4 regions of the Streptomyces sp. GB4-14 genome follow, and region 3 is predicted to be linked to each of the others. Evidence: riboswitches for the same ligand, from Rfam matches in the RefSeq annotation. Region 3 holds a riboswitch; each other region holds the start of a gene.
The links. Region 3 has a riboswitch for cyclic di-AMP ahead of ELQ39_RS17005 (M23 family metallopeptidase). Riboswitches for the same ligand answer to the same signal wherever they lie in the genome.
Positions count from the first base shown of each region.

Region 1: another riboswitch for cyclic di-AMP. It lies ahead of ELQ39_RS07420 (M23 family metallopeptidase); the one in region 3 lies ahead of ELQ39_RS17005 (M23 family metallopeptidase).
Region 2: another riboswitch for cyclic di-AMP. It lies ahead of ELQ39_RS19055 (transglycosylase family protein); the one in region 3 lies ahead of ELQ39_RS17005 (M23 family metallopeptidase).
Region 4: another riboswitch for cyclic di-AMP. It lies ahead of ELQ39_RS04500 (M23 family metallopeptidase); the one in region 3 lies ahead of ELQ39_RS17005 (M23 family metallopeptidase).

Region 1 covers NZ_RZHO01000002.1:1,386,508-1,392,019, forward strand. The annotation lists gene ELQ39_RS07405 (bifunctional acetate--CoA ligase family protein/GNAT family N-acetyltransferase) at 1-918, opposite strand, end outside; gene ELQ39_RS07410 (HPr family phosphocarrier protein) at 1,096-1,377, shown strand; gene ELQ39_RS07415 (GntR family transcriptional regulator) at 1,514-2,218, opposite strand; gene ELQ39_RS07420 (M23 family metallopeptidase) at 2,419-3,192, opposite strand; cyclic di-AMP (ydaO/yuaA leader) riboswitch at 3,205-3,370, opposite strand; gene ELQ39_RS07425 (M16 family metallopeptidase) at 3,572-4,960, opposite strand; gene ELQ39_RS07430 (M16 family metallopeptidase) at 4,957-5,512, opposite strand, start outside.
Region 2 covers NZ_RZHO01000002.1:3,853,984-3,859,495, reverse strand. The annotation lists gene ELQ39_RS19065 (FtsB family cell division protein) at 1-189, opposite strand, end outside; gene eno (phosphopyruvate hydratase) at 306-1,595, opposite strand; gene ELQ39_RS19055 (transglycosylase family protein) at 1,864-2,571, opposite strand; cyclic di-AMP (ydaO/yuaA leader) riboswitch at 2,576-2,744, opposite strand; gene ELQ39_RS19050 (transglycosylase family protein) at 2,964-3,911, opposite strand; gene ELQ39_RS19045 (cytochrome P450 family protein) at 4,104-5,402, opposite strand.
Region 3 covers NZ_RZHO01000002.1:3,418,832-3,424,343, reverse strand. The annotation lists gene trmB (tRNA (guanosine(46)-N7)-methyltransferase TrmB) at 1-603, shown strand, start outside; gene ELQ39_RS17010 (PrsW family intramembrane metalloprotease) at 667-1,992, shown strand; gene ELQ39_RS17005 (M23 family metallopeptidase) at 2,098-3,123, opposite strand; cyclic di-AMP (ydaO/yuaA leader) riboswitch at 3,135-3,292, opposite strand; tRNA gene ELQ39_RS17000 (tRNA-Met) at 3,607-3,680, opposite strand; gene ELQ39_RS16995 (dihydrofolate reductase family protein) at 3,745-4,878, opposite strand; gene ELQ39_RS16990 (response regulator) at 4,966-5,512, opposite strand, start outside.
Region 4 covers NZ_RZHO01000002.1:709,142-714,653, reverse strand. The annotation lists gene ELQ39_RS04520 (aspartate aminotransferase family protein) at 1-343, shown strand, start outside; gene ELQ39_RS04515 (helix-turn-helix domain-containing protein) at 416-1,039, shown strand; gene ELQ39_RS04510 (DUF6126 family protein) at 1,036-1,164, shown strand; gene ELQ39_RS04505 (tyrosine-protein phosphatase) at 1,204-2,001, opposite strand; cyclic di-AMP (ydaO/yuaA leader) riboswitch at 2,524-2,688, shown strand; gene ELQ39_RS04500 (M23 family metallopeptidase) at 2,693-3,619, shown strand; gene ELQ39_RS04495 (SGNH/GDSL hydrolase family protein) at 3,856-4,641, shown strand; partial or broken gene ELQ39_RS04490 (MBL fold metallo-hydrolase) at 4,876-5,512, shown strand, end outside.

The DNA of each region.
Region 1 (5,512 bases), 2.0 Mb from region 3:
GGAGACCACGACGAGGCCCTGGACGTCGTGCTCGCCGCACTCGGCGACCACCTCGGGGACCCGTTCGGCGGGCACCGCGACGACCGCGAGGTCCACGGGCCCGTCGATGTCACGCACGGAGCGGAAGGCGGGGACGCCGTCGAGTTCCTTCTGTCCCTCCGGCAGCGCCCCGTTGACGGCGTAGAGGCGGCCGGTGAAGCCGCCGTCGCGGATGTTGCCCAGGATGCTGCGTCCGACGCCGCCGGGGGCGCGGCCGGTGCCGATGACGGCGACCGCGCCGGGCGCGAGGAGCCGCTGCACCGAGCGGGCCTCCGCGCGCTGCTCTCGCGCGTACTGCACGGCCAGGGAGCGGTCGGTGGGTTCCAGGTCGAACTCCAGGCGCACCACGCCGTCCTCGAAGCTGCGCTTCTGGGTGTACCCGGCGTCGGTGAACACCTTGATCATCTTGGTGTTGGCGGGCAGCACCTCGGCGGCGAACCGGCGGATGCCGCGCTCCCGGGCGACTGCGGCGATGTGCTCCAGGAGGGCCGAGGCGACGCCCCGGCCCTGGTGGGCGTCCTGCACCAGGAAGGCGACCTCGGCCTCGTCGGCCTCCGCCCCGGTCGCGGGCCGGCCGCCGGCGCCGATGCGGTCGTAGCGCACGGTGCCGATGAAGTCGTCGCCGACGGTCGCCGCGAGCCCGACCCGGTCCACGAAGTCGTGGTGGGTGAAGCGGTGGACGTCCTTGGCGGACAGCCGGGGGTAGGGCGCGAAGAAGCGGTAGTACTTCGACTCGTCGGACACCTGCTCGTAGAAGCTGACCAGGCGCTCGGCGTCGTCGGCGGTGATGGGGCGGATGCGTGCGGTGCCGCCGTCGCGCAGCACCACGTCGGCCTCCCAGTGGGCGGGGTACTCGTGGCGGTCCGACGAGGTCTGCATGGGCCCCAGAGTACGGCTCGCGTCCGACGGCGGCGCGAGGCAGTCTGTGGTGGACGACCGCCGGGCCGAGGCCGCGGCCCGGCGGCCTCGGGGGGCCGTCCCTGACGCCGCTCCGGGCACGCGTCACGATATGGAAGACTGGTCTAGACAACCCTGAACAGTGAAGGGCAGCAACACATGGCTGAGCGCCGCGTCAACGTCGGCTGGGCCGAGGGTCTCCACGCCCGCCCCGCCTCCATCTTCGTCCGAGCCGCCACGGCCGCAGGCGTCCCGGTGACGATCGCCAAGGCCGGGGGCACCCCCGTCAACGCGGCCTCGATGCTGGCCGTCCTGGGCCTGGGCGCCCAGGGCGGCGAGGAGATCGTCCTCGCCTCCGACGCCGAGGGCGCGGACGCCGCCCTGGACCGTCTGGCGAAGCTGGTCGCCGAGGGCCTCGAGGAACTCCCCGAGACCGTCTGAACCGGAATTCCGCACGCGACGGCCGTGCGACACGGAAAGGCCCGCCCCGATCACCGGGCGGGCCTTTCTCTTCCCCATTTCAGGGCAGCAGAAAAACCCCCCGCGATTTCCGCACTCTTTGTATACGGGAACCGTGTTAATGGCGCAGGCCCGTCATGTTTACGGGATGTTGCGAGTTCCTCACACGGTCCGTGCGGACGGCTCGGTCGGCGCCGGAGCCGAACCGCAGCCGGTGCCCGGCGTCCGCCTGCTCGGTGTGCAGCGCCGTCAGGGTCCGCGCCCGCTCGCCGTCGCCGCGCGCCACGGCGTCCACGATCGCGCCGTGCTCCGCCCAGTACGCGACCGGGTCGGAAGGTCCGTCGACCGCGTACATCCAGGCGATCTTGTGCCTGAGCTGGGTCAGCATCGACGTCAGCGCCGGGCTGCCGGAGGCCTGGGCGAGCGTCTCGTGGAACCAGCCGCCCAGCGAGCGGAGGTCGTCGCTGCTGCCCTGACGTGCGCGTTCCTGCCCCAGCCTGACCAGGCCGCGCAGCACTTTCAGATGGGCGTCGGTGCGCCGCTGCGCGGCCCGGGAGGCGCCCAGGGGCTCCAGGAGCCGGCGCATCTCCAGCAGGTCGGCGGCCTCCTGCTCGGTGGGCTCCGCCACGCACGCGCCCGCGTGCCGACGGGTCACCACGAACCCCTCGGCCTCCAGGGTGCGCAGCGCCTCGCGGACGGGGACGCGGGAGACCCCGTAGCGGCGGGCGAGCAGTTCCTCGGTGAGCCGGCTCCCGCGCTCGTAGACACCGGCGACGATGTCGTCCCGGATCGCCGTGCACACCGAGTGCGCGGGAATACGCATGACCGACCTCCGGCTTAATCCCCGTGAAACGTCGACGATTGACGTCCGTTCGTGACTCTATTGCAATCGACGACAATTTCCGACGGCGGACCGGAATCCATACATAATTTTTGGACAGGGGGCGCCCGCACCGACGGGTTCGGAAACGGCGAAAGCCCCGGCTCGCGGAGAGCCGGGGCCCGAAGGCGGGAGGGTGCGCCTCAGATGTTCACGCCGTGCGACCGGAGGTAGGCGACCGGGTCGAGGTCGGAGCCGTACTCGGCGGACATGCGCGCCTCGAAGTGCAGGTGGGCGCCGGTGACGTTGCCGGTGGCGCCGGACAGGCCGATCTGCTCCCCGGCCGCGACCTCCTGGCCCACCGACACCGCGATCGACGACAGGTGCGCGTACTGGGTGTACGTGCCGTCGTGCATCTTGATGACGACCTGATTGCCGTACGCGCCGCCCCAGCCGGCCTCGACGACCGTGCCGACGCCGACGGAGTGGACGGGCGTGCCGCTCGCTGCGTGGAAGTCGATCCCGGTGTGGCTGCCGGACGACCAGATGGCGCCGCCGCTCTGGTACGCGGTCGACACGTACGAGCCGGGGATCGGGGAGACGAAGGTGTTGAGGCGCTTGCGCTCCGCCTCACGCGCGGCGCGCTCCTTCTCGGCACGGGCCTTCTCGGCCTCCTCGGCCGCGCGCTCACGGGCCGCCTCCTCGGCGGCCTTGCGCGCGGCCTCCTGAGCCGCCACGCGGGCGGCCTCGTGCTGGGCGGCGGCCTGGGCGTCGATGCGGTCGGCGACCACGTCGCCCAGGGTGACGACGGGAGTCAGGCCGGTCTGGGCCGAGGCCGGTTCGGCGGCGAGCGCGGGGGCCGCGAGGGTGCCGACGACGCCGGTGCCCGCGAGGGCCGCGACGCCCGCGGCGCGGGCGGTGCCGCGCTGGACGCGGCTGGGACGACGGTGCTTCCCGGTGGCGCGGGTGAACGCCATGTACAAGCTGGTCCTTTCCTTCCCTCTCGCCTACCGGGTTAGCTGACGGGTTCGGAGCAGGAAGGTCTCCTACGGACCCCCTCGCGACACGCGCGGGCGTCCGATTCACCCCAGGGACTTCATGTGGGTCCCCGGCTCCCCTGGCTCGCGCCGTACGGGGACTCGGCGATGACTGTCCGGTGCCGCGGATGCGGCGCACTGCCCGACGAACAGCCCGCATGAAACTAAGCGGGACGCCTCGCAATCCCCAAACGGTTCCCGGGTTTTGTAGCGCATCCCACACGGCAGACAGGCAACCTCCGCCCCAATTCGGGCATAAGGGAGCCCCGGTGACGTACCCGTCACCGGGGCTCCCGCGCGCGTGCGTCCCGCCGCGGCCCTACTCGGCCGTCACGACGGTGACTTCGCCGATGCCGAGCGCCTCCACGGGCGCCTTGATCTGCGCCGCGTCGCCGACGAGCACGGTCACCAGACGGTCCACCGGGAAGGCGTTCACCACCGCCGCCGTGGCCTCCACGGTGCCGGTCGCCGCCAACTGCCGGTACAGGTCGGCCTGGTAGTGGTCCGGCAGGTGCTGCTCGACCTGGTCGGCCAGCGTGCTCGCGACGGCCGCGGCGGTCTCGTACTTGAGCGGCGCCACGCCCACCAGGTTCTGCACGGCGACGTCCCGCTCCTCGTCGGTGAGGCCCTCGGCGGCCAGCGTGCGCAGCACGGTCCACAGGTCGTCCAGCGCCGGGCCGGTGTTGGGGGTGTCGACCGAGCCGCTGATGGCCAGCATAGACGCGCCCGTGCCGTCAGGGGCCGAGCGGAGCACCTGGCCGAACGCCCGTACGCCGTAGGTGTATCCCTTCTCCTCGCGCAGGACGCGGTCCAGACGGGAGGTCAGGGTGCCGCCGAGGCAGTACGTGCCGAGCACCTGCGCGGGCCACACCCGGTCGTGCCGGTCCGGGCCGGTACGGCCGATCAGCAGCTGCGTCTGCACGGCGCCGGGCCGGTCCACGACGACCACGCGCCCGGTGTCGTCCGCGACCACCGGCGGTACGGGCCGCGGCTGCGCCTGGGAGCCCGTCCAGGCGCCCAGGGTGTCGGCGAGCAGCGCGTCCAGGTCGACGCCGGTGAGGTCGCCGACCACCACGGCGGTCGCCGTGGCCGGGCGGACGTGCTTCTCGTAGAAGCCGCGCACCGCCGCGGAGTCGATGCGCGCGACGGTCTCCTCGGTGCCCTGGCGCGGGCGGGACATGCGCGCGCTCGCCGGGAACAGCTCCTTGGCGAGCTCCTTCGCGGCGCGGCGGGACGGGTTCGCCAGCTCGTGCGGGATCTCGTCGAGGCGGTTGCGGACCAGCCGCTCGATCTCACTGTCGGCGAAGGCGGGCGCGCGCAGGGCGTCGGCGACCAGTCCGAGCCCCTTGGGGAGCCGCGAGGCCGGCACCTCGAGGCTGAGGCGGACGCCGGGGTGGTCGGCGTGCGCGTCGAGGGTGGCGCCACAGCGCTCCAGCTCGGCGGCGAACTCCTCGGCGGAGTGCTTGTCGGTGCCCTCGGAGAAGGCGCGCGCCATGATGGTGGCGACGCCGTCCAGGCCCTCCGGCTCCGCGTCCAGGGGCGCGTCGAGGACCACCTCGACGGCGACGACCTGCTGGCCGGGGCGGTGGCAGCGCAGCACCGTCAGGCCGTTGTCGAGGGCGCCGCGCTCGGGGGCCGGGAAGGCCCAGGGCTTGGCCTCGCCCGCCTGCGGCCGGGGGTGGAACTCCATCGTGGCGAGCTCGGTCACTTCGCCGCCTCCTCGTTCTCGTCGGTGCCGGCTGCGGCGGCTTCGGTGGCTTCGTCGGCTGCGTCGGCTTCGTCACCGGCCGCCGGGGCGACGGGCTCGTAGACGAGCACCGCGCGGTTGTCGGGCCGCAGGCGCGCCTTGGCGACCTCCTGGACCTCCTCGGCCGTCACCTCCAGGACCCGGCTCACGGCGGTCAGGGCGAGCTGCGGGTCGCCGAACAGCACGGCGTAGCGGCACAGTTCGTCGGCGCGGCCGGCGACCGTGCCGAGCCGGTCGAGCCACTCGCGCTCCAGCTGGGCCTGGGCGCGCTCCATCTCCTCGGCGGTGGGGCCCTCCTCGGCGAACCGGGCGAGCTCCTCGTCGATGGCGGCCTCGATCACCGGCACCTCGACGTCGCCCGACGTCTTGACGTCCAGCCAGCCCAGGGACGGCGCCCCGGCCAGCCGCAGCAGGCCGAACCCGGCCGCGACGGCCGTGCGGTCGCGGCGCACCAGGCGGTTGTAGATGCGCGAGGACTCGCCGCCGCCGAGGACGGTGAGCGCCAGGTCGGCC
Region 2 (5,512 bases), 440 kb from region 3:
CCGCATCGGGTAGGCGAGGGCCACGACCAGGGAGCAGAGGACCAGGGCGAGCAGGGCCGCGCGGCCGGTCAGCCGTGAGCGGCGGGCCTGCCGCTTGGTCTGCGAGCGGTAGACCCGGGCCGCGGTCTGCTCACCGATCAGCCGGATCCTGGTCGCGGTGGAGAAACGGTCCCGGTCCTTCACCGCCATGTTCCCGCCTCTCGTTCGGTCTCATACACGCGTACGTCCCCGCACACGGTACGGGACCGGGTACGGGGACGTACGTACGACGCTTCCTGCGGGGGCGAGGTCAGCCCCTGCTGTGCCTACTGGTTCGCAGCGCGGAACCGGGGGAAGGCGCTGCGGCCGGCGTACACCGCGGCGTCGTCGAGGATCTCCTCGATGCGCAGCAGCTGGTTGTACTTGGCGACGCGCTCGGAGCGGGCCGGGGCGCCGGTCTTGATCTGGCCGCAGTTGGTGGCGACGGCGAGGTCGGCGATGGTGACGTCCTCGGTCTCGCCGGAGCGGTGGGACATCATGCACTTGAAGCCGTTGCGCTGGGCCAGCTCGACGGCGTCCAGGGTCTCGGTGAGCGAGCCGATCTGGTTCACCTTCACCAGCAGGGCGTTGGCGGCGCCCTCCTCGATGCCGCGGGCCAGGCGCTCCGGGTTGGTGACGAACAGGTCGTCGCCGACGAGCTGGACCTTGTCGCCGAGCTTGTCGGTGATGGTCTTCCAGCCCTCCCAGTCGTCCTCGAACAGCGGGTCCTCGATGGACACGAGCGGGTACGCGTCGACGAGCTCCGCGTAGTACTCGGTCATCTCGGCCGCCGAGCGCTCCTTGCCCTCGAAGGTGTAGACGCCGTCCTTGTAGAACTCGGAGGCGGCCACGTCGAGGGCGAGGGCGATCTGCTCGCCGGGGGTGTAACCGGCTTCCTTGATGGCCTCGAGGATGAGGTCGAGGGCCTCGCGGTTGGAGCCGAGGTTCGGGGCGAAGCCGCCCTCGTCGCCCAGACCGGTGGCCAGGCCCTTGCCCTTCAGCACCTTCTTGAGGGTGTGGTAGACCTCGGCGCCCCAGCGCAGGGCCTCGGAGAAGGACTCCGCGCCGATCGGGGCGATCATGAACTCCTGGATGTCCACGTTGGAGTCGGCGTGCGAGCCGCCGTTCAGGATGTTCATCATCGGCACCGGCAGCAGGTGCGCGTTCGGGCCGCCCAGGTAGCGGAACAGCGGCAGGTCGCTGGCCTCGGAGGCGGCGTGCGCGACGGCGAGCGAGACGCCGAGGATGGCGTTGGCGCCGAGCGAGCCCTTGTTGTCGGTGGCGTCCAGGTCGAACATCGCCTGGTCGATCAGGCGCTGCTCGGTGGCGTCGTAGCCGACGAGCTCCGGGCCGATCTGCTCGATGACGGCCAGGACGGCCTTCTCGACGCCCTTGCCCAGGTAACGGCCGGCGTCGCCGTCACGGAGTTCGATGGCCTCGAAGGCGCCGGTGGAGGCGCCGGACGGGACGGCGGCACGACCCGTGCTGCCGTCGTCGAGGCCGACCTCGACCTCGACCGTGGGGTTGCCTCGGGAGTCCAGGATTTCCCGGGCTACGACGACGTCGATGGACGGCACGAGCATCTCCTTCTTGGGATGTGACGCGGGTGAGCGGGGCCGCGGGGGCCCTGCGGGTCCGAGCCTAACCGGCTCCGGGCGATCGGCCATCTCGCCGCCCGCCTCATGGACAGAACCGAGAATAGATTGTTTCCGGACGGAACAAAGCCGGTTCGGGAAACCGTGACCGGAACGCGTCCGGACATGACCCCGCCCCGGTGCGTACGGGGGAAGAAACGCACCGGGGCGGGGAGCCCGTGGGGACGGGGAGGGACCTGGCGGTCGCTGCTTACTTGAGGTGCAGCTGCTGGCCCGGGTAGATGAGATCGGCGTCGTCGACGATGTCGTCGTTCAGCTCGAACAGCTTCGCCCAGCCGCCCTTGACCTCGTGCTCCGCGGCGATGGAGCTGAGGGTGTCACCCTTGACGACCTTGTACTCGCCGTCGCCCTTCTCGACCTTCTTGCCGGTCGGGGTGGTCACGGTCTTCTTCTCGGCCTTCTGCTCGGCCGGGGCGGCCGGGGCGGCCTGGCGCTCGGCGGAGCGGGAGGCCTTCTGCTCGCTCTCACGCGACTCGGTCGAGCCGGACTCCTGCGAGGAGCCCTCGGCGGAGCCGCCGTCGTAGGAGGCGTTGGACAGGCCGGTGCCGCAGACCGGCCAGGCGCCCTTGCCCTGGCCCGCGAGGACCTTCTCGGCGATCTCGATCTGCTGGGCCTTGGAGGCCTGGTCGGCGGTGGCGGCGTACTGCGTGCCGCCGTACGCGGCCCAGGTGGAGGCGGAGAACTGCAGACCGCCGTAGTAACCGTTGCCGGTGTTGATGGACCAGTTGCCGCCGGACTCGCACTGGGCGACGGCGTCCCACTCGGACGCGGTGGCCGCGGAGGCGGTGCCGGACGCCATCAGCGGGCCGGCGACGGCGGCGCCGGCGACACCGGCGATGGCGATGGCGCGAGTGGCCTTGGACGGACGACGGTGCTTGCCCTTGCCGGAAAACAGCATGGATGGATCCCCTCACCGACGCCTACGAGGTGAGCTGTCGGGTTCGGGCCGGTTGAGTTGCCCGGCCACGTCCCTCCCGGGACGCGGCTTCACCCCGAGCCGTACCGGACGTCAACCGTCCGGTCGCGGCACTTACCTGGGTCCCCCGCTCCTGCCTACGGCGCATGACGCGACGACTGTTCCCGTGCTGCCACTGGCAGGATTCGGCGTGGCGGCAGCCGGGGCCCGCGGTGGCGAGCGGTCACGACCGTAAGCACGTGATCGACGGAATTTCAAAGATGATCAGGGCCTCTGAGACCTATCTCTCACAGTCCTTATTACGGACATTCAGCCCTTATCGCTCCGTCAACTGCCGCCGTCCGCAGGCGTCTTCGACCGCCCGTTTCCTACCGCTATTCGGCGGTCTCGGCGTCCACCAGGAGCCGCTGGCCAGGCAGGATGAGGTCCGGGTCGTCGCCGATGACCTGCTGGTTCTCCACGTAGAGCGCCGTCCATCCGCCGGTCAGGGCAAGGGAGTCGGCGATGGAGGCCAGGCTGTCGCCGTTCTGGACGGTGTAGCGGTCGTCGGCGATGCCGGCGGGCGTGTCCACGGAGGGCGAGGCGTGCCGGCCGGACGACGGGGTCCCGGCGTCGGCGGTCGCGTCCTCCTGCGCGCTGGGACCGCGGTGACGGCCCGAGCCGCTGTCCTCGGACCCGGTGACGGCCGAAGAACCGGTACTCTGCCCCGACTTGTCCGACTCGTCACCTTCGGGGGTGGCGGAGGCGGAGGCGGACGGGGAGGCGGAGGCGCCGGCGTCCGCGCCACTCTTGACCTCACCGGACGAACCGGACGTGGCCGACGGAGAGGGGGAAGCGGACGAATCACCGGATTCCGGCGAACCGGACGGTGTGCCGGTGCCGCCGGTCCCGGAGTCGTCCCGGTCCGTACCGTCCGGCACGCCCGGGTCGACGTTCGGGGACGCGGTGTCCTGGTTCAGACCCGTGAGCAGGCCGCAGGCGCGCCACTTGCCGACCCCCTGGTCGGCGAGGATCCTCTCGGCCACGGTGATCTGCTGGTTGCGGCTGGCCTCGTCGGCGCTGGGCGCGAACTCCAGGCCGCCGTAGTTCTCCCAGTCGTCCTGGGTCAACTGCAGGCCGCCGTAGTAGCCGTTGCCGGTGTTCTGGCTCCAGGAGCCGCCGCTCTCGCACTCCGCGACCCGGTCCCAGGTCTCACCGTCCGCCGCGCTGGCGGCGCCCGCCCCGAGGAGCGGGATCGCGATCGCGGAGCCGGTCACCCCGGCGGCGACGAGCAGAGCCGGAGCCTGGCGGGGGCGACGGTGTCGGCCGTTCCCGGAGAGCATGCGGAAGCCTTTCACTCGGCAGCAAGGACCGGCACGGGCGAGCAAAACCTTGCGGCGCGCCGTACTTGATGGGTGAACGTATAGGCAGTCGATCACTTGTCACAAGTTCATGCCGTGCAGATCACATGGAGATCACAGAGTTGAGCATGTCTCAGGTTTCCGCGCGTCGGCCCCCGGGCACGGACAGGAAGGTCAGGTGTGTCCTGAACTCCGCCCTGAACGCGGAGGGGAGAATTCCACCGGAAGCGTGCGGAGTCCCCGCATGATGAGGCCGCCGCGCCAGCGCAGTTCGGCCGGATCCGCGGCGAGCCGGAGGTCCGGAAGGCGCGTCAGAAGCGTGGCGAGCGCGGTCTGCCCCTCCAGGCGCGCGAGCGGGGCGCCCAGGCAGTAGTGGATGCCGTGCCCGTACCCCAGGTGCTGGTTGTCGCGGCGGCCCAGGTCCAGGGTGTCCGGGTCGGTGAACCGCTCCGGGTCCCGGTCGGCCGCGGCCAGCACGACGAGCACCGGGTCGCCGGTCTCGATCCGCTGCCCGCCGATGACGACCGGTTCCGTGGCGAACCGCCAGGTCGCCAGCTCCACCGGGCCGTCGTAGCGGAGCAGTTCCTCCACCCCGGTCGCCAGCAGCCCGCGGTCCCCCTCGGCCAGCGCCCGCTGCAGACGCTCCCGCTGCCCGGGGTGCGTGAGCAGGGCGTAGGTGCCGTTGCCGATCAGGTTGACCGTCGTCTCGAAGCCGGCGAAGAGGAGGATGAACGCCATCGCGGCGGCCTCGTTCTCCGTGAGGTGCTCGCCGTGGTCGGAGGCGCGGATCAGACCGGAGATGAGGTCCTCGCCGGGGGCGGGCTCGGCGGGCAGCGCCTGACGCTTGCGGTGGATCAGCTCGGCGAGGTAGGCGCGCATCTTCTTCACCGACCGCGCCACCCCGCCGCGCGGGCCGCCGCCGTGACGGATCATCATGCCCGCCCAGTCCCGGAAGTCGTCCTGGTCCTCGCGCGGGACGCCGAGCAGGTCGCAGATGGCGTAGATGGGGAGGGGGAAGGCGAAGTCGTGGATGAGATCGGCGGTGCCGCCGCCGTTCGTCGTGAAACGGTCGATGAGGTCGTCCGTGAGTTCCTGCACGCGGGGGGCGAACTCGGCCACGCGGCGCGGGGTGAACGCCTTGCTGACCAGGCGGCGGAGGCGGGTGTGGTCCGGGGGGTCGATGTTCAGCAGGTGCGTCATGAGGTCGGCCTGCCGCTCGCCCGGGATGCCGGTCTTGCCCTTCGCGTGCGCGGGCTCGTCGTGGTGCGCGGGGTTCTTCGACAGACGGTTGTCGGCGAGGGTCTGACGGGCGTCGGCGTAACGGGTGACCAGCCAGGCGTCGACGCCGCTGGGCAGCTTCGTCTTGTGCACGGGGGCGTGCTCGCGGAGCCAGGCGTAGGCGGGGTAGGGGTTGGCCGCGAACTCCCATGTGAACAGGTCGGGGGCCGGGGAGGGGGGTGACTGGTCACGCATGGGGTGACCCTAACGGGCCGGGGATTCGGGGCCGCGGGCCCGTGCGGGTGGGTGGGGGCTGGGCGCGCAGTTCCCCGCGCCCCTGGAAGGGGGTGGCTCGCACCGCGAGT
Region 3 (5,512 bases):
CGACTGGACCTGGCCGAGCTGTTCGGGAACGGACGGCCGGTCGTCCTGGAGATCGGCTTCGGCATGGGGGAGGCCACCGCGGAGATGGCCGCCGCCGACCCGGACACGAACATCCTCGCCGTGGACGTGCACACCCCCGGCCAGGGGCATCTGCTGCACCTCGCCGAGGAGCGCGGCCTGACCAATGTGCGCGTGGCGAACGGCGACGCGATCATCCTGCTGCGCGAGATGCTCACCCCGGACGCGCTGAGCGGGCTGCGCGTGTTCTTCCCGGACCCCTGGCCGAAGAAGCGGCACCACAAGCGGCGGCTGATCCAGCCGGAGTTCCTGACCCTGGCCGCGTCCCGCCTCGCGCCGGGCGCGCTCGTGCACTGCGCCACGGACTGGGAGCCGTACGCGGAGCAGATGCTCGAGGTGCTGACCGCGCACCCCGGCTTCGAGAACACCCGGGAGGACGGCGGTTTCGCGCCGCGTCCCGAGTTCCGGCCGCTCACCCGTTTCGAGCGGCAGGGCCTGGACAAGGGTCATGTGGTGAACGACCTGCTCTTCCGCCGCGTACCGCACGACGACCGCGCCGGGCACCGGGACGGAGGCCCTGCCTGACCTCCCCGGCCCTCCTCCTGAGCCCGCACGCAGCCCTGCCCCTTTCTCGTTAGGGTCGAATCCGTGGCCAGCAGCCCTCCGCACCCGCCGTACCCCGGCGCAGTTCCCGGCAGCACGCTGCGGCACCCGCACTGGTGGCAGCGCCCGGCGGTCCGCTACGGAGCGGTGGTCACGCTGCTGGCCCTGTCCGGTCTGGTGATCCTCGCGCTGGTGCGGGAGCAGACGGGCACGCAGGGCTTCCTGGTGGGTCTGGGACTGGCCGTGCTGCCGGTGCCCCTGCTGCTCGCGGCGTTCCGCTGGCTGGGGCGGGTGGAGCCGGTCCCCTGGCGGAACCTGCTGTTCGCCTTCGCCTGGGGGGCGTGCGCGGCGGCGCTGATCGCGATCGTGGCGAACAGCTTCGCCACCCGGTGGATAGCGACGACCACCGCCGACCCGGCCGGCGCCGACACCCTGGGCGCGACGGTCATAGCGCCGGTCGTGGAGGAGACGGCGAAGGCTGCGGCGGTGCTGCTGCTCTTCCTGTTCCGCAGACGCGACTTCCACGGGATCCTCGACGGCGTGGTGGCGGCCGGGTTCACCGCGACCGGTTTCGCGTTCACCGAGAACGTCCTTTACCTGGGCAACGCCTTCGGCACCGACCAGCTCACCGGCGGCAGCGGCATCGCCTCGGTCACCGCGGCGACCTTCTTCGTCCGCGTCGTCATGTCGCCCTTCGCGCACCCCCTGTTCACCGTGCTCACCGGACTCGGCTTCGGCGCGGCCGCCCTGACCGCCGACCGCCGGCGGGTGCGGCGCGTCCTCCTCCCCCTCGCCGGGCTGCTCCTCGCGATGGGCATGCACGCTCTGTGGAACGGCTCCACCACGCTCGGCCGGTTCGGCTTCATCGCGGTGTACGGGGCGTTCATGGTGCCGACGTTCGGGCTGCTGACCTGGCTGGTGGTGTGGACGCGGCAGCGGGAGCTGCGGACCGTGCGCACGGAGCTGCCCGCGTACGTGGTGGCGGGCTGGCTGCGTCCGGCGGAGCCGTTCGCGCTGGGCTCGATGCGGGCGCGGCGCCTCGCCCGGAAGGCGGCCCGTGAGCACGGGGGCAGGCCGGCCGCGCGGGCGGTCGCCCAGTACGAGGCGTACGCGACCCAGCTGGCGTTCCTGCGGCACCGGGGCCGCGCGGGGAAGGCCGGGGCGGACTTCGCGACGCGGGAGCGGGAGCTGCTGCTGGAGCTGTGGCACCGGCGCGCCGCGGCCCGGCCGGCGCTGGAGCACGCGGCCCGGCTCACGGCGCCCCCGGTGCCGTACGGCGCGGGGTGGGCGTACGGGCCCGTCCCGGCGGCGTGGCCCGCGCAGGGCCGGCCGCCGTATCCGGCGTACGGAGAGAACCCCTACCGCCGCTGAGAAGGTCCCGGACATGCGGAACCGGCAGCCCTGACGTCGGGGGGTCGTCGTCGGGGCTGCCGGCGTTCACGGCGTCGGCGGCCGGGAGACGGCCGCCGGGGTGGTTCAGACGGAGAGGCCCTTGCCGGCCAGCCAGGCGGCCGGGTCGACGCCGCCGGAGGTGCCGGCGGGGTGGACCTCGAGGTGGAGATGGGCGCCGGTCACGTTGCCGGTCGCGCCGACACGGCCGATCACGTCGCCGGTGTTGACCTTCTGGCCGACGCTGACGTTGATCGACGACTGGTGGGCGTACCAGACCTCGGTGCCGTCGTCGAGGGTGAGCACGGTCTTGTAGCCGTACGAGCCGTCCCAGCCCGCGGAGGTGATCGTGCCGGTGTGGACCGCCTTGATCAGGGTGCCGGTGGGCGCGGCGAAGTCGAGGCCGGTGTGGTAGCCGGAGGACCAGTAGGCGCCGGCCTGACCGAAGGTCGAGGTGATGGTGTACGAGGAGGTCGGCAGCGCGTACTGCTTGGCCAGCTCGGCGAGACGCTCGGCCTCGGCCTTCTTCGCGGCCTCCTCCTCCGCCTTCTTCTTGGCGGCCTCGGCCTTCTCCTTGGCCTCCTTCTCCGCCTTGGCGGCGGCCTCGGCGGCCTCCTTCTCGGCGGCGGCGAGGGCGGCGGCCTGCGCCTTGCTCTGCGCCTGGCCCTGCTGCTGCTCGACCTGGGCCATGATGCGGGCGCGCAGCGCCTCGCCGGCTCCGGCGCCCTCCTCCGTGCCGGTGTCGGCGGCGGCCATCCGGCCGATGTCGCTGAGGGGGGTGCTGGAGCCCTTCGGGGTTTCCTCGTCGGAGATGAGGGAACCCACGTTGGGAAGGTCGGGCATGGAGATGGAGACAGGCGGCTTGCCGGTCTGGGCGCTGGCCATGCCGCCGGCGCCGACGGCGGCTATGACGCCGACACCGAGGACGGTGGAGCTGCGGGCGAGTCCGCCTCCGCGCTGCTTGGCGACGCGGTGCCGGCCGCGCACGGGGCGCACGGACTCCGCGGTGGGGTTCCACTCCTCGAAGGGGCCCTCGTCGGCGCCGGGGGCGCCGTAGGCGAAGGTGTCGCTCGGCTTGAACGGGGCCTCGGGGGCAGGCGGGTTGGACGCCACGTGGGCGCGCTCCTTTCCTTCCTTCTCGCCTACCGGGTTAGCTGACGGGTTCGGAGCAGGAAGGTCTCCTACGCGCGTATACGAACCGTGCTTCCACGGCGGTATCCGCCCGATTCACCCCATGGTGGTGGTTCCCCGGTTCCCTTGCGGGATTCGGCGCGTGCGCACGGAGCCGCCTTCTGTGACGGCTGGGACGACCGCGCTGCGTTATCGAACGTTAATAGACGCGGGGTCCGGATTCCAAGCCGTTCCTCTTGATCGTTAACGATTTCCGCGCGGACTTAAGTGCCATGAGGGGGCGAAAACGGGCGAGTTGACTGCACCGTTGACGACCCGTCGAACCTGACGGTGCGTCAGTTGTTATGCGCTGCGGCGCCGTTCCCTCACTGTGCGTGAGAAGCGGGGTGCAGGCGGGGAACGGGCGTCGTCGTGGAGAAACACCGAGGGCCGGAACCCTTTCGGATTCCGGCCCTCGGCCTTCAGTAGCGGGGACAGGATTTGAACCTGCGACCTCTGGGTTATGAGCCCAGCGAGCTACCGAGCTGCTCCACCCCGCGTCGGTAAACACCAGTGTACGGCATCCACGGGGCCCGATGCACACCACTTCCCCCGCGGGCGCGATCAGCCGCCCAGCAGGTGCGCGTTCGGCGCCTTCGCGCGCTGCTCGAAGTCCGGCAGCACCAGCACCGTGGCGCCCCCGTCCGTCAGTACGGCGCTGCCGTCGGCGTCCGTCACGAAGGTGTCCGGCTCCCGCCAGGCCGTGACCACCCTGCGCACCCCCGCGTCCAGGATCAGCCGTGCGCAGGGCGCCGGCCGGGACGCGCGGCGGGCGCACGGTTCCAGGCTGGAGTAGACGGTGGCGCCGGCCAGCCGCGGGTCGGTGGGGTCGGCCTTGGCGAGCGCGGCCTCCTCCGCGTGCACCACCGGGTCGTCGCCCTCCCGGGAATGGCCCCGCGCCAGCTCGGTGCCGTCGGCGGCGACCACGACCGCGCCGACGCTGAACGCGGTCCCGGAGGGCGGGCACTGCGCGGCCAGGTCGCAGGCGAGGGCGAGCCAGTGGCGGTCGGCGGCGGACGGCAGCGCTCCGGTGCCGGGCGCGGTGGGCTCGTAGCGCATCAGGACGACGTCGCCGAGGGGCCGGGTCTCGACCAGGCGCAGCCGCCCGCCCTGGTAGGAGCCGGGGCCGAACAGGCGTGGGGCGTCCGGGTCGCCGACGAACAGCGGGGCGAGGACGAGCTGGAGCTCGTCGGCGAGGCCCTGGGTCGTCAGCTGGGTGTGGATCCGCCCGCCGCCCTCCACCATCAGCCGCCGTACCCCGCGCACGTCGTGCAGGTGCTCCAGCAGCCGCCGCCAGTCCAGGGCGTCGCCGAGCGGCACGACGTCCGCGGCGATGCCCAGGGCGCGGGCCCGTTCGGCGCCCTTGCCGGTGGTGTACAGGACCTTCTCGCCGCCGGTGTGCCAGAAGCGGGCCGCCGGGTCCAGGTCGCCGGAGCCGCTCACCGTGACCTTCAGCGGGTACTCCGGCAGGCCGTCGGCGACCCGGCCGGCGCGGCGCTCGGGCGAGTTGACCAGCAGCCGGGGGTTGTCGGCGCGGATCGTGCCGGCGCCGACCAGGATGGCGTCCACGGACGCCCGTACCTCGTCGACCCGGTCGAAGTCGGCCGGGCTCGACAGCAGCAGCCGCTCCGGGCCGGTGTCGTCCAGGTAGCCGTCGAGGGAGACGGCGGCGGACAGCAGGACGTACGGGTACGGCATCGGCGGGCTCTCCCGGGTTGCGGGCGGCGGCGGGACCGCTGCGCGGTCCGGCTCCAGTCTGGCAACCCGTGCGGCCGGGGGCGGAGGTCAGGGCTCGATCAGACCGACCCGGATGGCGTACCGGGTGAGCTCCAGGCGGTCCTTCAGGCCCAGCTTGGCGAGCAGATTGGCACGGTGCCGCTCCACCGTCTTGGGGCTGATCACCAGCATGTCCGCGATCTGCTGCGAGGTGTGGCCCTCGGCGACGAGCTTGAGGATCTGCTCCTCGCGGTCGGTGATGGCCTTCGCCGGCAGGGTCCGCCCCTCGCGCGCGAGGTCGAGGTAGTTGTGGATGAGGGCGTTGACCGCCCCCGGGTAGAGGAAGGGCTCGCCCCGCATGGTGGCGTGGCAGGCCTGCACGAGGTCCTGGTCGGCGACCGACTTGAGGACGTAGCCGGAGGCCCCGGCGGCCAGCGCCTCGAAGAAGAACTGCTCGTTGTCGTACATGGTCAGCACCAGGATCCGGGTCTCCGGCAGCGTGCGGGAGAGCTCACGGGCCGCCTGCAGACCGGTCAGGCGCGGCATGGCGATGTCGAGGATGGCCAGGTCGGGGCGGTGCTCCCGGGCCAGTTCGAGGGCTTCCGCGCCGTCGGCG
Region 4 (5,512 bases), 2.7 Mb from region 3:
GCTGCTCGCCGACGTCCGCGGCCGGGGCCTGATGATCGGCATCGAGTTCGGCCGGCCCCGCTCGCTGAAGCTGCGCTCGCGCTGGGCCGTGCTCCAGGCGGCCCGCAAGGGACTCTTCGCGCAGATGGTGGTGGTGCCGCTGCTCCAGCGGCACCGTGTCCTCACCCAGGTCTCCGGCGATCACCTGGAGGTGATCAAGCTGATTCCTCCGCTGATCATCGACGAGGGGGACGTGAACCGGTTCGTGGACGCCTTCACCGCGGTGATGGACGACGCGCACGAGGGCGGACTCATCTGGGACTTCGGCAGGACCCTGGTGAAGCAGGCGGTCGCCAACCGCTGACCGGGTCCGACAGGATTTGCCTCTGGGGCAAGGAAATTGCCCCAGAGGCAATCCTCGGTGCTCAATGGAGGCATGAGCTCCTCCGAGACCGACCCGCGGGACGAGCCTGCCGAGGCGCTTCCCGCGGTCGCTCCCCAGCTGCGCGCCCTGCGCCGGCGGGCCTCCCTGACACTGGAGGCCGCCTCCCGGCAGGCGGGACTGTCGCCCGCCCACCTCTCCCGGCTGGAGACCGGTCAGCGGCAGCCCTCGCTGCCGATGCTGCTCTCCCTCGCCCGGATCTACGGTACGACCGTCTCCGAGCTCCTCGGGGAGGCGGCCGTCGACCGGGACGCCGTGGTGCGCGCCGCCGACATGGAACCCACCGCGGCCGGCGGCTGGACGTACTGGCAGGCCGGAGCCGCCGGACGCGGCATGCAGGCGCTGCGGGTCCAGGTGCCGCACGGCTCCCAGGGCGACATCGTGCGCGTCCACCCCGGCGAGGAGTGGCTGTACGTCCTCAAGGGACGGCTGCGGCTGCGTCTCGGGGACACCCTGCACCGGCTGTCCCCGGGCGACAGCGCCCACTTCGACTCGCTCACCCCGCACCGCATCGCCGCTCAGGACCCCGACGGGGTCGAGCTGCTGTTCGTGCACACCCTGTTGCAGAGTCCCACGGCCACCCTGTGCCTGGGCCCGACCCCTGGAGAGACCCCGTGAGCGGTAAGGACATGGAGGAGAAGTTCCCCCGGGCCCTGTGGATCCGGCTGTTCGTCTACATCGTGGTCGGACACCTCTTCGCGGCCTTCATCTACTTCCTCTTCGAGATCGCGCCGAAGAAGTAGCGGCCGCGGGGCGGCGAAAAGGGGGCGGCGGGGCGGGAGTCAGTCGAGCAGGCGCTCGCGCAGCCGCTCCCGGTGGGCCGGGGTGAGCCCGAGCCCCTGCTCCAGGTAGGCGTCCACGCCGCCCCAGGTCTCCTCGACCGTGTCGAAGGCGGCCGCCAGATACTCCTCACGCGCGTCGAAGAGCGGACTGAGCAGCTCCATCACCTCGGGGGAGTAGGCGTCGGGGGAGCTGCCGCTGCGCCGCACCTTGTAGCGGCGGTGCTTGGCGTTGGACTTGAGGTAGTCCTCGACGATCGCGTCGCGCTCCACGCCCACGGCGAGCAGCGTCACCGCCACCGAGAGGCCCGCGCGGTCCTTGCCGGCCGCACAGTGCATCAGCGCGGGGACGCTGTCCTCGGCCAGCGCGCGCAGCACCTGGGAGTGCTCGGAGGTGCGCTCCTTGATGATCATGCGGTACGAGGTGATCATGCGGTCGGCGCCCTGGCCGTCGGCGAGGATCGCGCGCAGCTGGTCCAGGTCGCCGTCGCGCACCATCTTCCAGAACTCCGCGCCGTCGGCCGGGTCGCTGAGCGGCAGGTTGACGTTGCGCACGCCCGGCAGCTCGACGTCCGGACCCTCCAGCTTCTGGTCGGCCGCGTTGCGGAAGTCGAACACGGTGTGCAGACCGAGCGAGGCCAGGAACGCGGCGTCCTCCTCGGTGGCGTGGGCGAGGTGACCGCTGCGGAACAGCACCCCGTGCCGCACCCGCCGGCCGTCCACCGTGGGCAGCCCGCCCACGTCGCGGAAGTTGCGCACCCCGGTCAGCTGAGGCTCGGTCGACGGGATCTCCTGCGTCACGGACGGCTCCTCCCACTCCGCGCCGTCGCCGCGGCTCGTCGACGGGCACCACTCGACGATACGACATGCCTGCCTGGGGCAATGAGTTGTCGGCCGCCCGGTGAAGTGTTGGAGTGTGTCGTGTTTTGTTCAATTGTGGGGAGTGAGCGAGAGGCTGCCTTCGACAAGATCAGGATGTCGCGAATGTGTCGGCTGTGGCATCCGAATTTGACGAAATTGAGGCGAACTGTCCGGTTAGGGTGATTGAATATAACGTGCCCCGGTAGAAAGGGAATTGAGGAGGGGGCGCGTGAGCATCGTCATATCGGTGACCGTATGCTGTCGCCATGTTCACGTAATCCCCCTCCGCGGCAAGGGAATTCGCGAGCGAGTCGCCCACGGGATCGACGCACGGTGACGTCATTTCCCCCTTTCGATCACGGCGAAAGGGGGTTTCCGGGAACCCGCGCTTGTTTCGCCGCGTCGAGGTCGCTTACGTTCCCAACCGATCCGGACGGAACGCCTAATCCTGCCGCCGCCCGGAGCCCGCACACACTGACCCGACGTACGGCAGGAGCGGGGGACCCACAGGTACAACTGCCTGTTCCGGGCCCCGGAAACAGGCTTGGGGTTAAGCCGCGCAGCAACGCGGCCGGACATCTCCAGTCCGCACCCGACAGCTCACCTCGTAGGCGCCGGAGAGGAATTCGTCATGCCCGCGAAGGGTAAGCACCGCCGTACCAAGGCTCAGCTTTTCACCCGCACCATCGCCGTCGCCGGAACCGGTGGCGCCGCTCTCGCCCTGCCGTTCCTCGGCGCCACCGGCGCGCACGCCGCGACGCCGCAGTCCGCCCCCGGGACCTCGGTCCAGTCGCTCTCCGTGACCGGCCAGCAGGCCAAGGCCGAAAAGGGCGACGAGGCCCGCACGTACACCGTGAAGGCCGGCGACTACCTCGCCAAGATCGCCGAGACCGAGCACGTCGACGGTGGCTGGAAGCAGCTCTACGCGGACAACCGCGAGGCCGTCGGTGACGACCCGTCGCTCATCCACCCGGGTCTGAAGCTCTCCATCGACGGCAAGGCCGCCGCCAAGAGCGCGCCGGAGCAGTCCACTTCGCCGCAGGCCGCCAAGCCCGCCGCGCCCAAGGCCGAGAAGCCGGCCGAGCAGCCCGCGCAGAAGACCGCCGAGGAGTCCTCCTCCAACGAGGCGTCCGCGCAGACCGCTTCCGCCTCCGGCTTCACCTCCCCGGTGCCCGGCGGCGGCATCGGCACCGCCTACAAGGTGGCCGGCAGCATGTGGTCCAGCGGTTACCACACCGGTGTGGACTTCAGCGTCCCGACCGGCACCTCCCTGAAGGCCGTCGGCGCCGGCACCGTCGTCTCCGCCGGCTGGGGCGGCGCGTACGGCAACCAGGTAGTCATCAAGCTGAACGACGGCCACTACGCCCAGTACGCCCACCTGTCCTCGCTGTCCGTCTCGGCGGGCCAGACGGTGAGCGCCGGCCAGCAGGTCGGTCTCTCCGGTGCGACCGGCAACGTGACCGGCCCGCACCTGCACTTCGAGATCCGGACCAGCCCTGACTACGGCTCGGACGTGGACCCGATCTCGTACCTCCGCGGCAAGGGCGTCTCCATCTGACCCCCGAGCGGCACCCTTCCTGACACGCGCGCCGAAGGCCGACCCCGATCCACGGGGCCGGCCTTCGGCGTGTCCGGGCCGGTGGCGGGCCCGGGCCGTACCTATTCCTGGCTTGGCCAAACCTTGAAGTGGCTTATCTCACCGCGCGTCAACCCCCGCCTACGGTCGCGTAGGTCACATCCGAAGGTGAATCATGTCCGGCTGTGGCAGACGATTCGAAGAGTGACAAGGCAACAGTGATCGGGTCGTACGTGGCGGTGGGGGACAGCTTCACCGAGGGCGTCGGCGACCCCGGCCCCGACGGGGCGTTCGTCGGCTGGGCCGACCGGCTCGCCGTTCTGCTCGCCGACCGCAGGCCCGAGGGCGACTTCCGGTACGTCAATCTCGCCGTACGCGGCAAGCTGCTGGACCAGATCGTGGCCGACCAGGTGCCCCGGGCCGTCGAACTCGCCCCCGACCTGGTCTCCTTCTGCGCGGGCGGCAACGACATCCTGCGCCCGGGCACCGACCCGGACGAGGTGGCCGAGCGATTCGAGAAGGCGGTCGCCCAGCTCGCGGCGGTGGCCGGCACGGTCCTGGTGACCACCGGGTTCGACACCCGGGGCGTCCCGCTGCTCAAGCATCTGCGCGGCAAGATCGCCACGTACAACGGGCACGTCAGGGCCGTCGCCGACCGGTACGGCTGCCCGGTGCTCGACCTGTGGTCGCTGCGCAGCGTGCAGGACCGCAGGGCGTGGGACGCCGACCGGCTGCACCTGTCGCCCGAGGGCCACACCCGCGTCGCACTGCGCGCGGGCCTCGCCCTCGGTCTCAGGGTCCCGGCCGACCCGGAGCAGCCGTGGCCCCCTCTCCCGCCGCGCGGCACCCTTGAGGTCCGCCGGGACGACGTCCACTGGGCCCGCGAGTACCTGGTCCCGTGGATCGGCCGCCGCCTCCGAGGCGAGTCCTCGGGCGACCACGTCACGGCGAAGGGGACGCTGTCCCCGGCGGACATCCGCTCGAGGATCGCGAAGGTGGCGTGACGCCAGGAGGCGTGATGCCAGGAGGCGGGACGGCCGGGCGCGGGGCGTGTGCGGACGGGTGCGTGGCTGGTCACGCAGTTCCCCGCGCCCGTTCGGGGCGCGGTGCTCGCGCGTCTTGGCCCTTGAGTGGTTCGGCGCGCGGGCCGGGTGGGCGGGGGCGGTTTCCACAACCGCCCCCGCCGACGGAGCCACCGCACATAATGGAAACTCCGATCGATTCCATCTGGAGGTACCGTGGCCGCTTCTTCCGCCCCCCGGGCGGGGCTCAGTGCCCTGCGGCCGCCGGCCTTCGGCGCGGAGCCGGCCGGTGAGCGCATGGCGCGGATCCGCAGGTCCCCGCACTTCGCGAACGGCGTGTTCCAGAACCCGGGCGGGCCGGCCCGTATGCGTCCCTCCGGGTCGGGCCGGGACATGGCCAAGCAGTTCCTGGACAAGGACTCCCGCTCATGGGCCACTCCAGCGTGCTCGCGGAGATCGACGGACAGCGGGTGCTCTTCGACCCCGTATGGGGTGAGCGCTGCTCGCCGTTCCCCTTCGCCGGCCCGAAGCGGCTGCACCCCGTGCCGCTGCCGCTGGCCGCGCTCGGCCCGGTGGACGTCGTGGTGATCTCCCACGACCACTACGACCACCTGGACATGCCGACGATCAAGGAGCTGGCCGGCACGGACACCGTGTTCGCCGTGCCCCTCGGCGTGGGCGCCCATCTGGAGCGCTGGGGCGTCTCCGCGGACCGGCTGCGCGAGCTGGACTGGCAGGAGACGACGCGGGTCGGCCGACTCACCCTGACCGCGACCCCGGCCCGCCACTTCTGCGGGCGGGGCCTGCGCAACACCCAGCACACCCTGTGGGCCTCCTGGGTGGTCGCCGGCGA